Linked DNA regions of Methylobacterium mesophilicum SR1.6/6. The protein of the gene in region 2 interacts with the protein of the main gene of each other region in a pairwise test. Links are inferred from orthologs where the notes say so. Each region holds a gene or a part of one and is shown on either strand. Other genes may lie near its edges.

Region 1 (4,129 bases), 250 kb from region 2 along the record:
TCGCCGGGCTCGCCGTGCTGGCCCATCTCCCGGCTGCGGGGTTCGTGCTGCTCCTCGGCCCGGGTCTCGCATACGCCATCGGGACCGCGGCGCCCGCACCCCTCTCCGACGCGCTGGCCCTGGCGGCGGCGCGCGGCGGCGCCGAGTTCCAGTACGGCTGGGTTCGCGGCGCCGGCTCGGCTGCCTTCATCGCGGCGACCTTGGCGGCGGGCGGCCTCATCGATGTGGGTGGCTTGTCCGCCCCGGTGATGGCGAGCGGAGTCCTGTTTCTCGCCGCAGCGGCCGCGGCCCTGGCCGTCCCATCCGAGCCGTCCGTTGCGCCCGAAGCGGGATCGCCGTGGAGCGACGTCTCTGGGCTGATCAGGTTCCCGCGGTTCCGTCGGACGGTGGTGGCGGCCGCCCTCGTGATCGGCGCGCACGCGATGCATGACGGGTTCGCGATGATCCTGTGGCGCCAGTCCGGCATCGGGCCCGGCACCGCGGGCCTGCTCTGGTCGGAATCGGTCGCCGCCGAAGTCCTGGTCTTCCTCCTCGTCGGCCCGCATCTGCTGAAGCGGATCGGGCTTCCGGCCGGGATCGCGGTGGCGGCCGGCGCCGGTGCCCTGCGCTGGGCGGTGCTGGGTTCCACCACCGCGGTTCCCTGGATCGCCGCCGTGGAGGCACTGCATGGGTTGAGCTTCGCCCTCCTGCACCTCGCCTGCCTAGGCCTGATCGAAGAGGTTACGCCGCCGGACCTGCGCGCCACCGCGCTCGCCCTCTACGGCACCCTGGGCCTCGGCTTGTCGGGCGTGCTCGCCACCTTGGCCTCAGGGGCGCTCTACGGCGCCCTCGGTGCGTCGGGCTTCTGGGTCATGGCGGCGATCAGCCTCGCCGCCCTACCGCTAGCCGCGAGTCTGCGCCGGCCCTGAACGGGCGGGTTCTTTTCCCCGGCCTATGGTACGGACCCGGAACGGAGCCGCCCGAAAAACCCTGCATGCCCTTCGTCGCCGAGATTCTGATCCCGCTCGCCCTCGACACGCCCTACAGCTACGTGGTGCCCGCCAGTCTCGGTCTCGCCGCGGGCGACGTGGTGCAGGTTCCCCTCGGGCCTCGCGAGATCGTTGGGGTTGTCTGGGGACTGGCCGAGACCGCCGGCGGCTCGAACCTGCGCCCGGTGACCGGGCGCCTGCCCTATCCGCCGCTCTCCGATCCGCTGCGCAGCCTCGTCGACTGGATCGCCCGCTACACGCTGGCACCGAAGGGCTCGGCGCTCGCCATGGTGCTGCGCCTGCCGGACGAGGCTGCGGCCGCCGAGACCGTCCGGGTCGCCGTGCGTATCACCGACAAGCCGCCCGCCCGGCCGACCGCCGCCCGCACCAAGGTCCTGGCGGTCGCCGCCGACAAGGCGCTCCGCGGCAAGAGCGCCCTGGCGAAGGAGGCCGGCGTCTCGCTCTCGGTGGTCGACGGCCTGATCGACGACGGTGCCCTGGAAGCTGTGGCGGTTGAGCCCGAGCCGGTCGCCCCTTACCCCGATCCCGACGCCCCGCGGGCGCCGCTCTCGCCCGCCCAGGCCGAGGCCGTCACCGCCCTTGTGGAGGGCTTCCCGTGGCGGCGGCCGCTCGGCGAGGACCAGCAGGCCGACAACCGGCCCGTCCTGCTGGAGGGCGTCACCGGTTCGGGCAAGACCGAAGTCTACTTCGAGGCGGTGGCCGACTGCATCCGCGCCGGGCGTCAGGCCCTGATCCTGATGCCCGAGATCGCCCTGACGGCGCAGTTCCTCGACCGCTTCGCCGCCCGGTTCGGCGTGCGGCCGGCGGCGTGGCATTCCGGGATCGGCGGCAAGCGGCGCGAGCGCCTCCGCGCGGCCGTGGCCGCGGGCGAGGCGCTGGTGGTGGTGGGTGCGCGCTCGGCCCTGTTCCTGCCCTTCGCCCGCCTCGGCCTGATCGTGGTCGATGAGGAGCACGAGACCGCCTACAAGCAGGAGGACGGCGTCCACTACCATGCCCGCGACATGGCGGTGGTCCGCGGGCGCCTCGAAGACTGTCCGGTGGTGCTCACCTCGGCGACCCCCGCCATCGAGACGCGCGTGAATGCCGCGAGGGGCCGCTACCGGCACGTCCTGCTGCCTGAGCGCTTCGGCGGCCGCCGTCTGCCCGACATCGCCGCCATCGACATGCGCCTCGACCAGCCGGAGCGCGGACGCTTTCTGAGCCCGCCGCTGGTGAACGCGGTGAAGCACACCCTGGAGCGCGGCGAGCAGGCGCTGCTCTTCCTCAACCGGCGGGGCTACGCGCCGCTCACCCTATGCCGGGCCTGCGGCCACCGCTACCAGTGCAAGAACTGCTCGACCTGGCTCGTCGAGCACCGTTTCCGCCGGGCGCTGATCTGCCACCAGTGCGGCTACGCGGAGCGGCGGCCCGAGGCCTGCACCGAGTGCGGCACCTTCGACAACCTCACCGCCTGCGGTCCCGGCGTCGAGCGGATCGCCGAGGAGGCTGCCGCCCTGTTCCCCGACCGGCGCATCGTCGTCCTGTCGAGCGATTTCCCCGGCGGCGCCGAACGCCTCCGGCAGGAGCTGGACGCGGTGGCGGCCGGGGAATGCGACCTCGTCATCGGCACGCAGCTCGTGGCCAAAGGGCACAACTTTCCCGGCCTGACCCTGGTCGGCGTCCTCGACGCCGATATCGGGTTGACCTCGGGGGATCCGCGGGCGGCGGAGCGGACCTTTCAGCTGCTCCAGCAGGTGACCGGCCGCGCCGGCCGCGGCGAGAAGCCCGGCCGCGCGCTGGTCCAGACCTACCAGCCGGACCATCCGGTGATCGCGGCTCTGCTGTCGGGGGATGCCGAGCGGTTCTACGCGGAGGAGATCCAGGCCCGCGAGGCGGCCGGCCTGCCGCCGTTCGGGCGGCTGGCGGCGCTGATCGTCTCGGCGAACGAGCGGGAGGTCGCGGAGGCGCATGGGCAGGCGCTGGCCCGCGCCGCCGAACCGCCGGAGGGCGTGATGGTGCTGGGTCCCGCCGAGGCGCCGCTTGCCCTGGTGCGGGGCCGCTACCGGTTTCGGCTGTTGGTGAAGACCGAGCGCAACGTCGACCTGCAGGCCTACCTGCGCGCCTGGATCGCCCGCGGCCCGAAGGTGCGAGGCAACGTGCGGGTCGCGATCGATGTCGACCCGCAGAGCTTTTTGTAGGACACTCGCCCCTCGGGCGGCGCTTCCCCGGTCGGAGACCGGCGGACGCGGGCGGTTCCCGGAGGAGCGATCAGTGCTGACTTACACCAAGACGCCGGATTCGAATGTCGCCGAGATCGTGGTCGACGGGAAGATCACCGACGAGGAGATGAACGCCGCGATGACCGCCATGAAGGCGGACCTCGACAAGGGCGGCAAGATCAAGCTGCTCGAGGACATCCGCGCCTTCGAAGGCATGGAGCCGGCGGCCTTCTTCAAGGACCCGCGCTTCGGATTCTCGATGATGAAGAGCGTCAGCCACGTCGCCTTGGTGACGGACGCGCCCTGGCTGAAGGCCCTGGCCGAGACGTTCAACTTCGTCTCGCCGACCCAGATCAAGGTGTTCGAGCGCGCCCGCCTGGACGAGGCGCGCAGCTGGCTCGCCGCAGCCGCCTGAACGGCCTCACTCGGCCTGCGCGGTGCGGTTGTCGCTGCGCCGCGCGGTCCAGCGACCGGAGCACAGGGAACTGACCTTCCAAGTGCCCGCGCCGTTGCCGGCCTGGAGCCGCCCCGTCCCGGTGCCGCTCGCCGTCCCGTTGCTGACGGTGAGCCCGACGCTGCCGTCCGCGCCGACATGCCCGCTGACTCGCGCGCCAGCGGCGCCGGAGATCAGCCGCACCTGCCCCTCGCGGATCGCCAGCGCATAGGTGTACCGCGCGCTGCACACGCCACTCTCCGTCACCAGTTCCACCGACCATGTCCCGCTATGCGGACCGGATTCCGCGCGAGCGGGCAGGCATGCGGGGACGAACAGGCCGGCGGCGACAGCCGCAGCGGCGGTCAGCTTGGTCATCGTAGGGCTATCTTTCAGCGATGTGGCCACCGCGCAGAGCGGCGTGCCTGGACAGAATCATCGATGGAGGATGACCCGAAGCTGAACGAAAGAAACGGCGAGAGTATGGCCACAGGCCGCATTGATAAGAA
Region 2 (3,941 bases):
CGCGCCGATCACCGCTGAGACCGTGGGCGAGGTCGTCGCCTCCAACCACCCGGACCACGCCGTCGGCGACCTGCTCACGGCCTTCGCGGGCTGGCAGGACTATTTCGTCACGGATGGCAAGGGCTCCCGCAAGGTCGATCCCGCGGCCGCTCCGCCTTCCACGGCGCTGGGCGTGCTCGGGATGCCGGGCATGACCGCCTATACCGGCCTCCTCAACATCGGCCGGCCCAAGGCCGGCGAGACCGTCGTGGTCGCGGCCGCCGCGGGACCGGTCGGCTCGCTCGTCGGGCAGATCGCCAAGCTGAAGGGCGCCCGGGCTGTCGGGATCGCGGGCGGCCCGGACAAGTGCCGCTATCTCACCGAGGAACTGGGCTTCGACGCCGCCGTGGACCATCGCGGCGCCGACCTGCCGGGCGCGCTCGCCGCCGCCTGCCCGAAGGGCATCGACGTCTATTTCGAGAACGTCGGCGGCGCGGTCTTCGCCGCGGTGATGCCGCTGCTCAACCCGTTCGCGCGGATCCCGGTCTGCGGCCTGGTCTCGGCCTACAACGCCACCGAGGTCCCGCCCGGGCCGGACCGCCTGCCCGGCCTGATGCGCTCCGTGCTGACCAACCGGCTGCACATCCAGGGATTCATCGTCTGGGATTTCGCCGACCAGGCGGCGACGTTCCGCGATGAGGTCGGCGGCTGGATCCAGGAGGGGCGGGTCCGCTACCGCGAGGACGTGGTCGAGGGTTTGGAGAAGGCGCCGGAGGCCTTCATCGGCCTGTTGAAAGGGCGCAATTTCGGCAAGCTGGTCGTGCGCGTGTCGTGACGGCGGCTTGCTGCCACTCTGGAACAGATGTAGAACAAACGGATCCGGCGGCGCTGCGGAAAGCGGGCACAAGCCCGCACCGCAGGTTGCCGCTCCGGAGGCCCAGGCGCATGGTTCGCGCGCCGCCGGGCAGATGCCCAGTGAGATCCGTACGGTGAGGAGAGAGCGATGGCGGGCAGCGTCAACAAGGTGATTCTGGTGGGCAATCTCGGGCGGGACCCGGAGATGCGCCGCCTCGGCTCGGGCGACCCGGTCTGCAACCTGCGGCTCGCGACCTCCGAGTCGTGGAAGGACAAGGCGACCGGCGAGCGCAAGGAGAAGACCGAGTGGCACTCGGTCGTGATCTACAACGACAACCTCGCCCGCGTCGCCGAGCAGTACCTGCGCAAGGGCTCGAAGGTCTATATCGAGGGCCAGCTCCAGACCCGGAAGTGGACCGACAATTCGGGCGTCGAGAAGTACACCACCGAGGTGGTGCTCCAGCGCTTCCGCGGCGAGATGACGATCCTCGACGGTCGCGGCGGCGGTGGCGGGGACTTCGCCGGTGAGGACGAGGGCGGCGGCCAGATCAGCCGCGGGGGTGACCGGGGTGGTGACCGCGGCGGCGATTTCGGCGGCGGCCGCGCCCAGGGCGGTGAGCGCCGTCCGGCGCCCGCCTCCTCGGGCGGGGGTGGGGGCCGCGGCGGCTACGATCTGGACGACGACATCCCGTTCTAGGACCTTTCACGGTCACGCAGACACCAGGCTTGAACATCGGACCCGCCGCGCCCCGCGCGGCGGGTTTCTCGTTGGAACCGAAGCTCCTCGATCGCTGCCGGACATCGCCGGCCGGTGCCGCCGAGAGGCTGTCCTCCCGCCTCTCGCAGATCTGCGCAGAGAGGGCGCTACGCGCGCGTCCGGCAATCGTGCTAGTCTGATTCGGCCGGGCTGTTATCGTGCTGATGACAGCAGAGACGCGTAACGACGACAATAACAAGTGCGCGCTCGATGACGACATTGCGGATCAGGCCGGACCTGCACCATCGATCCGCTCTCGCCGGCGCCGCTGGCAACGCTCTCGAATGGTACGACTTCACGATCTACGGCTTCGGCGCGCACATCATCGGGCGCCTGTTCTTCCCGGCTGCCGATCCCGTGGTGTCGCTGCTCGCGACCTACGGCGTGTTCGCGTCCGCGTTCCTGGTGCGGCCCCTGGGCAGCCTGTTCTTCGGCCACGTGGCGGACCGGTACGGGCGGACCTCCGCCCTCACCCTCTCCGTGGGCCTGATGGCGCTATCGACAGTCTGCATCGGTCTGCTGCCGACCTACGCGGCCCTCGGGATCGCCGCGCCGATCCTGCTCGTCGTCTGCCGGCTGGTCCAGGGCCTGTCGGTCGGCGGCGAGTTCACCACCTCGATCACATTCCTCGGCGAACGCTGTCCCGCCGAGCGGCGCGGCTTCTACTGCGCCCTTCCGGCCTGCACCATCGGGATCGGACAGATGCTCGGCTCGTTCGTGTTCTTCCTGATGGAGGCGTGGCTGCCCCGGGAGGCTGTGCTGGACTGGGGCTGGCGCATCCCGTTCCTGTTCGGGATCCTCCTCGGGGCGTGCACTCTGTGGCTTCGGCGCGCCATCCTCGTCGTCGACCGGCCGCTGCCCGCGGAGCGCGCGTTCCCGATCGTCGAGGCTATCCGGAGCGAGGGGCGCGCGATGCTGTGCGGCTTCCTGATCAGCGTGCTCGCGGGCGTCGGCATCTACCTGGGTGTCATCTACCTGCGCGGCTTCCTGGTCCGCACCGATGGGCTCACGCCGGCCACCGCGTCGGGGCTCGGGACGATCGGCACGGCGATCCTGATCGTCTTGGGTCCGGTCTTCGGCGCCCTGTCGGACCGCGTGGGCCGGCGCCCCGTCATGATGGCCGGAGCTGCGGCCTTCATCGTCCTGGCGTGGCCGATCTTCCGACTGCTGACCCAGGCCGAACTGACCTTCGTGCTGGCCGGCGAGGTTCTCTACATGCTGGTGCTGTCCGTCTACATCGGCCCCCTGGGAGCGATGCTGACGGAGCTATTCAGCCAGCGCGTGCGGGGGTCCGGCTCGGCGGTAAGCTACAATCTCGCGCTCGGCGTCTTCGGCGGCACCACGCCGGCGATCCTCGTCTATCTCGTTACCGAGACCCATTCGGCCAATGCCGCGCCCCTGTGGCTCGCCCTCGCGGCGGCCCTGGGTCTCGCGGGCGTACTGCTGGCGCCGGAACGGGCCGGCGCGCCGCTGCGACCGTGAAGGTCCTCGCCGCAGGCTCGGTCAGAGCATCGGCATGCCGCCCGTGACCGGGACCAGGGCACCCGACATGTAACTGCCCTCCCGTGAGGCGAGCAGCACGTAAGCCGGGGCCAGTTCCGCGGGCTGGCCGGCGCGGCCCAGCGGCGTCTGAGCGCCGAGTTGCTCCATCTGCTCCGGACTTTTCACGATCGGCTGGATCGGCGTCCAGACCGGTCCGGGTGCGACGCAATTGACCCGGATCCCCTTCGGAGCCAGCAGATTGGACAGGCCGATGGTCAGGCTCGCGATGGCGCCCTTGGTGGCGGCGTAGATCAGCATGTTCGGGCCGGCGACCTTGGCCTGCACGCTGGTGCTGTTCACGATGGCGCCGCCCGGCTTCATGTGCGGAACGGCGGCCTGGGCGAGGTAGTACATCGCGAACACGTTGGCGCGGAACGACCCCTCGATGTCGCCGGCCCTCAAGTCGTCGAGGCCCTCGTTCACCACCTGGGCGGCGGCGTTGTTCACCAGGATGTCGAGACGCCCGAAGGTCTCCACGGTGCGCGCCACGAGATGCCGGCACTGAGTCTCGTCGCGGATGTCGCCCGGAAGCAGAAGGCAACGGCGACCGGCCTTCTCGACCCAGGCCTTCGTCTCCTCGGCGTCCTCCTGCTCGGCCTCGAGATAGGAGATCGTCACGTCGGCGCCCTCTCGGGCGTAGGCGATCGCCACCGCCCGGCCGATCCCGGAATCGCCGCCGGTGATCAAGGCCGCTTGTCCGGTCAGGAGTCCCTTGCCGACATAGCTTTCCTCGCCGTGGTCGGGGCGCGGCGTCATCTTCGTGGTGAGGCCCGGCCGCGGCTGCTGCTGGTCACCGGGGAACGGGGGC

The links. Proteins that work in one complex are often made in the same cells at the same time.
Region 1: the proteins of ssb (region 2) and MMSR116_RS21715 interact in binary tests that used the Escherichia coli proteins (3 or more experiments, as listed by UniProt). The link is inferred for Methylobacterium mesophilicum SR1.6/6 from one-to-one orthologs.

Annotation. Positions count from the first base shown.
Region 1 is NZ_CP043538.1:4,566,188-4,570,316, reverse strand. What follows is about bases 626-3,569. They hold MMSR116_RS21715 (primosomal protein N'), read left to right. Parts: upstream 626-973; coding sequence 974-3,166; downstream 3,167-3,569. Other genes in these bases: MMSR116_RS21710 (STAS/SEC14 domain-containing protein), read left to right, coding at 3,240-3,569; MMSR116_RS21720 (MFS transporter), read left to right, coding at 626-908. Outside these bases: more of MMSR116_RS21720, read left to right, coding at 1-625; more of MMSR116_RS21710, read left to right, coding at 3,570-3,602; MMSR116_RS21705 (hypothetical protein), read right to left, coding at 3,609-3,998.
Region 2 is NZ_CP043538.1:4,318,782-4,322,722, reverse strand. What follows is about bases 1-2,756. They hold ssb (single-stranded DNA-binding protein), read left to right. Parts: upstream 1-982; coding sequence 983-1,531; downstream 1,532-2,756. Other genes in these bases: MMSR116_RS20675 (MFS transporter), read left to right, coding at 1,802-2,756; MMSR116_RS20685 (NADP-dependent oxidoreductase), read left to right, coding at 1-814. Outside these bases: more of MMSR116_RS20675, read left to right, coding at 2,757-3,073; MMSR116_RS20670 (SDR family oxidoreductase), read right to left, coding at 3,095-3,941. UniProt on the Escherichia coli protein: Plays an important role in DNA replication, recombination and repair. Binds to ssDNA and to an array of partner proteins to recruit them to their sites of action during DNA metabolism. Acts as a sliding platform that migrates on DNA via reptation.